DNA from 2 places in the Aeromonas sp. 160P genome. Region 1 is predicted to be linked to the other one. Evidence: predicted binding sites of a transcription regulator. Region 1 holds the regulator's gene; the other holds the start of a gene.
What was found. The regulator LexA, encoded in region 1, represses DNA repair genes until DNA is damaged. The targets are predictions, from matches to a motif close to ANCTGTNTNNNNANACAGNT.

Region 1 (4,183 bases):
ATCAGCATCAGGAAGTTGAGCAGCACCGCATTGGCAGCCACCGCCACATCCCCCAGCCGCGCCCCTTGCAGGGTCATAAAGGCAAAGCAAAGCTGCAAACAGAGGGAGCGCAGGAAGATATCGCGATTGAGGCCGAGCAGCCGCACCATGGGGGCAAGTTGCCGCCAGCGCTGCCAGCCATCCTGCCACACCGTCGGCGCCAGTTGCCGCAGCTGACGGCGCACCAGCCAGATCCCGGCGGCCAGCGCGCAGTAGTCCGCCATGACCGAGGCCGCCGCCACACCCCGCACCTGCCAGCCGAGCCCCAGCACAAACAGCGCATCGAGCGCCATATTGACCAGATTGGTGAGGATCAGCATCACCATGGGGCTGCGGGCATCCTGCATCCCCAGCAGCCAACCCATGATCACCAGATTGCAGAGCGCCGCCGGCGCGCTCCAGATCCGCACCTCAACATAGTGGCTAGCATAGAGCTGCACCTCTGCCGAGCCGCCACTCAGGGCGATCAGTCGGGGTAACAGGGGAAAGAGCAACAACAGCAGCATCAGCCCCATGGCGATGGCCAGCCCCAGCGCCCGCAGCAGGGTATCGAGCTGGGCGCGGCCGTCGGCGGCACCGTGGGCCTGCGCCGTCAGTCCGGTAGTCGACATCCGCAGAAAGCCGAGCAGCCAGAAGATCAGATTGATCAGGGTCGCGCCGACCGAGACGCCCCCCAGAAACCAGGCCTGACCGAGATGACCGATCACCCAGGTGTCCACCAGCCCCAGCAAGGGAGTGGAGATATTGGAGAAGACCATGGGCAGGGCAAGCACAAAGACCGCACGGTGACGGGAAGGATCACGCCACCATGGGGCAACCGGCTGGGTCATTCTCAGTAGCCAGCCAGCTTCATCATGCGGGAAAAATCAGACAACATGGTGGCCATCTGCACCCTTGGTACCTCACCCGGCGCCACCTGCGGGCGGAATACCCCCTGCAGCTTACCCTTGGGATTGATGAGCACGATGGAGGCGGAGTGATCGATCAGGTAATCCTTCTCCCCCTGATTGGCGATGGAGTAGATCAGCCCCAGATTGCGCACGAACGGAAACAGCTTGTCGTGGGGGGCGGTGGCCGCCTTGAACTCGGGATTGAAGAAGGCGGTGTAGGTCTTGAGACGGGGAATGTCATCACGCTGGGGATCTGCCGAGATAAACACCACCTGACTGTTGGGGGCCATCTTCTTCAGCTGGTCATACACAGAGCGCATATCTGCCAACGTGGTGGGGCAGATATCGGGGCAGAAGGTATAGCCGATGAACAGAAAGGTCCAGTGCCCCTTCAGGTTGGCAGGGGTGAACGGCTTGTTGTCCGCATCGGTAAAGGCGAAATCGTTGATATCCCGCCCCGCAGGATAGTAGTCAGCCTGTTGCGGCTGCTCAGGCTGGGTGGCGTAGAACGCCAGGATCAGGCAACCTGTCAGCAGCAGAAAAAGCAGGGGATAGCGGAGCTTCATCATCACAAGAGACCCTTTAAGTTCGAGGTAGATGGCCAGCAGTGACCGGACAAGAGGAGCATTGTACCCCAGCGAGCCAGCAAGGTGGGCCAACCTTGTGTCTCGCACAGTCAGGAACCGACCATTTGGCACAATTGCTCGCCAGTTCAGACCATAAAAAAACCGGCCCCTCGGGTGCCGGTTAGGTGTGCGTCTGCTTGCCTCTTCTGCTCAGGGGCGAGCGTTGCGTCCCTGCTGCAACATCTTGCCGATGGCCCGCACGCCGATGGGAATGACCGGGGCCAGCACGCCCTCTTCCCCCTGGCGATCGCCATGACCCCGCTTGAACAGTAACACCAGGCGCACCACCTTCTCCTTCGGGCATCCCAACCAGAGTGTCCAGTGTGACCCCTTGTGGTGTAACCAGAGACCATAAAACCAGGTCATCCGGCTACCTTTGACACAACGGGTGATAGACGATGTCGATGGTACAACTACCACCTCTGAATCCCATGGCGATCTTGATGCCATACCAGTCCTCCTTGACCGACAGGTCATATTGCTGCATCGGCCTGAGCGATCGTCAGGCCCGTCACAACTAACTGCAACCCTACGAGTGGTCCCCTCTGCCCGACAGGGCTCGGGATCTCCCCACTCCCCCTTCATATCCCGTGAAGGTGTACTGCCCGATTCTCGTTGTTACCGGCCCTCCCATAACGGCTCATTGACGTTGCCTGCATGAGGAGCCGAGCCCCGTCTCGGCGACAGGGCACTGATCTGAGCATATATCTGAAATAGATGATTGGTAACCGGTCACGCAGGACAAAAATGCCACCGCCGACGATCTGCTTGATATGACAGGGAAAGTGCGCCAGAAACAGCACGGCCTCCCGAAGGAGGCCGTGTGGCAAACGCAGTTGGAGGGAAGAACTACATCCAGTCGGCGTTGCGGATCACTCCAACCGCCAGCCCCTCGATAGTGAGCTGCTGGCAGGAGAGATCCACCTCGATGGGGGATAGCTCTTCGTTCTCCGGCAACAACCATACCTGACTGCCCTTGCGCTGGAAGCGCTTGACGGTGACATCCTCATCGAGACGGGCGACCACCACCTGACCATTACGCACATCCTGAGTCTTGTGCACCGCCAGCAGGTCACCATCCAGAATGCCGATGTTCTTCATGCTCATTCCCTGTACCCGCAGCAGAAAATCTGCCCGCGGATGGAACAGGGCGGGATCCACCTGATAATGGCTCTCGATATGCTCCTGAGCCAGAATGGGTTCACCGGCGGCCACCTTGCCGATCAGCGGCAGACCACTCTCTGCCAGTACCTCTTCCTCTTCGAGCAACAGGCGAATGCCGCGGGACGTGCCCGGCATGATCTCGATGACCCCTTTCTTGGCCAGGGCCTTCAGATGTTCTTCGGCCGCATTGGCCGATTTAAAACCAAGCTTCTGGGCAATCTCGGCACGAGTCGGCGGCATACCGGTCTCGCTCATGTTTACCTTGATCAGCTCCAGCACTTCGGCCTGGCGGGGGGTAAGGGGTTTCATAGCATTGGCACCTGTTTTTTTATACAGCACACTGGCAGTATATACAGTGTGCCAGCCAAGGCAAGGCACAGCTGACATTTGTCGCAACCCACCCTGCATTTATCACTGTTTTGATCTCGCGCAGCCGACTCATCGTACCTCTCGGCGACAAGGGGCTACCGATTTGCTATGCTCACGCCGCATTTTTTTGGAGAGCAGACGCACATGTCCATAGGGCAGAAGATATCCAGAGCCATCCTGCAATGGCCGGTCAGTGGCTTGGTCAATCACAAGAGCTTGCCGGAAAATCCCATCACCGAGCTCAATCTGGACCCGGACAGACCCATTGTCTATGCCCTGAAAACCAGTTCGATCACCGACCTGATGACCTTGCAGCAGTGCTGCGAGGATCTCGGTCTGCCCGGCCCCTTCACCCCGCTGGAGCTCAATGGCCAGCTGCTGCCGCGCTACGTCTGTCTGGATCGTCCGCCTCCCCTGTTCGGCAAGCGCAGCAAGCCGCTGCCGTTCTTGCAAGAGTTCCACCAGCTGCTGGATCTGCACAAGCAGGATCCCGAGCTGGATATCCAGGTGGTGCCCGTTACTCTGTTCTGGGGCCGTGCCCCGGGTCGGGAAGGGGAAGAGGCCTCCGGCCTCAACATCATCAGCAGCCTGGCGCCAAACCGGCTTAAGAAGGCGCTGATCGTGATCCTCAAGGGTCGTGAGAATCTGGTGCGCTTCTCGCCGCCGCTCTCTTTGCGCCACATGGCAGACAAACACGGCACCGATGAAGCCATCGCCCACAAGCTGGCGCGCGTGGCCCGCACCCACTTCAGTCGCCAGCAGCTGGCCGCCACCGGACCGAAACTGCCCAACCGCAATCTGCTGTTCAAACAGCTGCTCGACTCAGGGGTGATCCAGCAAGCCATTGAAGAAGAAGCCCAGCGCGAGAACATTAGCCTCGAGAAGGCGCAAAAGCGCGCCCACGGCTACATGGATGAGATTGCCTCCGATTTCTCCTACCGGCTGATCCGCCTGGGCGAGAGCTTCCTCGGCTGGCTGTGGAACAAGCTCTACCGCGGTTTGTCGGTCAATGGCGCCGAGAAGGTACGCCAGCTGGCGCAGGAAGGGCACGAGATTGTCTATGTCCCCTGCCATCGCAGCCACATGGACTACCTG
Region 2 (4,183 bases), 250 kb from region 1:
TTGAAGTGCTCCCAGTTGGCCCAGTGGGGCACCAGATTGGAGTTGGCGATCAGCACCCGCGGCGCATCCTTGTGGGTCTGAAATACCCCGACCGGCTTGCCGGATTGCACCAGCAGGGTCTCGTCTTCCTCCAGCCGGGTCAGCACCTCGACGATCTTGTCGTAGCAGGCCCAGTTACGGGCGGCGCGGCCAATGCCGCCATAGACCACCAGCGACTGGGGATGCTCGGCCACCTCGGGATCCAGATTGTTCATCAGCATCCGCAGCGGCGCCTCGGTGAGCCAGCTCTTGGCGGTCAGTTCAGTGCCGCGCGGGGCACGGATCACGCGGTTAGGGTCAGTTCTGGAATCAGTACGGGGATCCTGCTGTTGCACAGACATACACACTCCTTGTTGTATCAATAGGGTGCCTTCGGCGACCTGCGGCCAAAGGGTTAACGGGTCAACAGATGAACCAGTCGCGCAGCCACGCGGGCACTGCGGTTATCCTGATCCAGCATCGGGTTAAGCTCGGCCAGATCGGCAAGCCGCAGCTTGCCGCTGGCGCGGATATGGGCGATGAGCGGTTCGATCACCGCCAACTCCACACCACGGGCGGCGGGGGCGCTCACCCCCGGCATCACGGCGGCGGGCAGCACATCGAGATCGATGGTGAGGTAGAGGTGATCACACTCGGCGATAAAGGCGTCCAGCCCGCTTAGCAAGGCTGGCAGCTCGGCCTGAGTCATCGCCTCATCCAGCACATGCCACACTCCCAGCGCCTCGGCGCGGGCAAACAAGGCTTGGGTATTGGCAGTCTCGGCCACCCCGAGGCAGGCGTAATGAAACGGCGTGCCCTGAGCGGCGCACTGCTCGGCAATCTGGAAGAATGGGGTGCCGGAGCTTGCCAGTTCCAGCTTCATCCGCAGATCGAAATGGGCGTCGAAATTGATGATGCCGACCTTGCCACTCCCGCCCAGATGACGGTTGAGGCCGCTCCAGCTGCCGAAGGCCACCTCGTGGCCGCCCCCCAGCACCAGCGGGACGTGGCCCAGATCGAGTGCAGTGGCGACCCGCTGGGCCAGACGGCCGTGGGCAGCGTCGAGATCGCCATCGGGGCAACTCACATCCCCGCCATCGTAGACGGGGTGATTCAGGTGCCAGGCGGTGTTGGCGAGCAGCTTGCGCACCACCAACGGCGCACCAGCAGCGCCAATGCGCCCCTTGTTGCGGCGCACCCCTTCGTCACAGGCAAAGCCGAGCAGCACTACACCAGCTGCCTCTTGTGCCCCGGCAGCCTCTTGTGCCCCGGCGGCCCAGGGCTGCACCTTGTCGTGCCAGCGCAGGGCTAACTCGCCATCTTCCGGATCCTGCCGTCCCTGCCAGAGACTCATATCCACAGGGTTCAACTCACGCATGCAGGCTCTCCTCGCCGTTGAAGATGCGGCCTGCCAGCTGATCGACGCCGACCAGATAGCTGATTTCAGCGGGATGGGCGCAGTGCCAGATCAGGACATCGGCCGCCATCCCCACCTTGAGCTGACCAAGGCGTGCCTGCTCGCCGAGCGCTTTTGCAGCGTGGCGGGTCACCCCGACCATCGCCTCCACCGGGGTCAGGCCAAACAGGGTGCAAGCCATGTTCATCGCCATCCGCAGCGAGACGATGGGGGCGGTGCCCGGGTTGATGTCGGAGGAGACCGCCATCGCCACACCCGCCTTGCGCAGGGCGGCGACCGGCGGCAGCTTGGTCTCTTTGAGGAAGTAGAAGGCGGTGGGCAGCAAGGTGGCGACCACGCCGCGATGGGCCAGCGCCAGGATCCCTTCCGGATCCAGATACTCCAGATGATCCACCGAGAGGGCGCCAAAGTTGGCTGCCAGCGTGCTGCCTCCCAGATTGGAGAGCTGATCCATGTGCCCCTTCACCGGCAGGCCGTACTGATCCGCCGCCAGATAGACCTGCTCGGTCTGGGCCAGCGAGAAGCCGATGTGCTCGCAGAAAACGTCCACCGCATCGGCCAGCCCCGCCTCGGCGGCGGCCGGGATGATCTCCTGACAGATGGTCTCGACCCAGCTGTCGGGATCGTCGCGATACTCCGGCGGCACCGCATGGGCAGCCAGCAAAGTGGTCTTGACCCGGATCGGCAACGCCTCCCCCAGTCGGCGGGCCACCCGCAGCATCTTGAGTTCATCATCCAGAGTGAGGCCATAGCCGGACTTGATCTCCACCGTGGTGACCCCTTCGCGGATCAGGGATTTCACCCTCGGCAACGCCAGCTCGAACAGCTGATCCTCGCAGGCCTCACGGGTCGCACGCACCGTGCTGATGATGCCACCGCCCCGACGGGCGATCTCGGCATAGGGCACTCCCTGCTGGCGCAGCTCGAACTCTTCGGCACGGCTGCCGGCGAAGACCAGATGGGTGTGACAATCGATAAGGCCGGGGGTGACCAGCTTGCCCTGCATATCCTGCCAATGAGCGGGATGGGAGCCCTTGAGATCCTGCATCGGTACCAGCGCGTGGATCTTGCCATTCTTCACGCCGATGGCGTGAGGCGGCAACAGGCCGTAGTCGACCAGCTCGTCATTCAGAGTGGCGGGCGTCACGTTGAGCCAGACCCGCTCGCAGTTCAACAGTTCCTTATTCATAGCGACCTCAAATGTATATACATATACTTATAGTCGATCTCTATGATGAAAGAAAGAGCAGAATTCACATCCTGATAACAGCATCAAACTTAGAGCTTAAGCACAAAAAAGCCCACCGGAGGTGGGCTTGGAAAAATCGATATGTATAGACAATCACTCTAATTGAGTCTTGGAGCTGAGCTTGTAGCGGGAACCGGGGGAGAGCAAACGGGCGTAGGAGACCAGATGCCCCTCCGACCAGGTGCGCCGGTGCAACAACAGGCAAGGGGAATCTACGCGAATTTGCAACAATCCCGCCTCACCGGCGCTCGGCAGCACGGCTTCTACCACGTGCTCCATCTCCGACAGGGGGCAAACCTCCATCAGATAGCGGTTGGGGGTCTGTTGGGTGAAATCCTGTTCGCCATAGCCCGGCAAGCGCCCGGCATCGACGAAGCGCTCCTCCAACTGCAGCGGCTCGCCATCGGCCTGATGGACGATCAGGCTGTGAAAGATCGGGGCACCAACCCGCAGCCCCAGTTGTACCGCCACCTTCTCGTCAGCGGCCAGTCGCTGCAAGCGGATCACCCGGGCGCTGTACTCACCGCCGCGCTCGGCGATCTCGTCGGCAATATTGCGAATGGCCAGCAGCGGCGATTCGGTACGCCTGTCCGCCACGAAGCTGCCGGAACCGGCGGTACGCACCAGCCACCCTTCCGCCATCAGTTCGCGCAGCGCCCGGTTGACCGTCATCCGGCTCACGGTGAACTGCTCGCACAGGGCTGCTTCGGTCGGGATCCGGTCCCCCGCCTGATAGTGGCGTTCGCGGATCCGGTCCAGAATGTGCTGCTTTATCTGCAGATAGAGGGCTGGCGCCACCATGAAGCTCCCTAGCGGCGGCGGTGGGGCGGACGCATGTCCGGCCAGGCGCGGTAGACATCGGGGATCTGATCCGGCCCACTGATGCAGAGATCGAGATCGTGCAGCAAGCCATCCTTGATCCCGTAGATCCAGCCATGGATGGCCAGCTCCTGCCCTTTGCGCCAAGCATTCTGGATGATGGTGGTGTGGCAGACGTTGGCTACCTGCTCGGCTACGTTCAGTTCGCACAGGTAGTCGAAGCGTTCGTGCTCATCCTCGATGGCTTCAAGCTGCTCGCCATACTTGAAGTAGACATCCTTGATGTTGCGCAGCCAGTTATCGATGAGACCCAGCTCCTGGTTCTGCATCGCGGCCTTGACGCCGCCGCAACCGTAGTGACCGCAGACGATGATGTGCTTCACCTTGAGCACTTCCACCGCGTATTGCAGCACAGAGAGGCAGTTGAAATCGGTATGCACCACCAGATTAGCGACGTTGCGGTGGACGAAGACATCCCCCGGCAACAAGCCCATCAGCTGGTTGGCGGGAACCCGGCTGTCGGAGCAGCCGATCCAGAGGTATTCGGGGGCCTGCTGGGCAGAGAGGGTGGCAAAGAAGGCGGGATCTTCGGCCTTGATCCGTTCGGCCCACTCACGGTTGTTGGTAAACAGGTCGTTCAACAGTTTCACTTCTGCTCTCCATCATGTGGCTGTGGCGGC

Region 2: hutI (imidazolonepropionase) is a predicted target of LexA. The motif match lies at 2,634-2,653, and genes of this name have one in related genera.

The regions. Positions count from the first base shown of each region.
Region 1 covers NZ_JBUXKV010000001.1:851,974-856,156, reverse strand. Annotated here, with positions in the region: gene ACY8FN_RS04095 (MATE family efflux transporter) at 1-869, opposite strand, end outside; gene ACY8FN_RS04090 (SCO family protein) at 872-1,498, opposite strand; gene ACY8FN_RS04085 (hypothetical protein) at 1,706-1,921, opposite strand; gene lexA (transcriptional repressor LexA) at 2,405-3,028, opposite strand; gene plsB (glycerol-3-phosphate 1-O-acyltransferase PlsB) at 3,233-4,183, shown strand, end outside.
Region 2 covers NZ_JBUXKV010000001.1:1,098,052-1,102,234, reverse strand. Annotated here, with positions in the region: gene hutU (urocanate hydratase) at 1-380, opposite strand, end outside; gene hutG (formimidoylglutamase) at 434-1,396, opposite strand; gene hutI (imidazolonepropionase) at 1,389-2,624, opposite strand; gene hutC (histidine utilization repressor) at 2,778-3,482, opposite strand; gene can (carbonate dehydratase) at 3,494-4,153, opposite strand.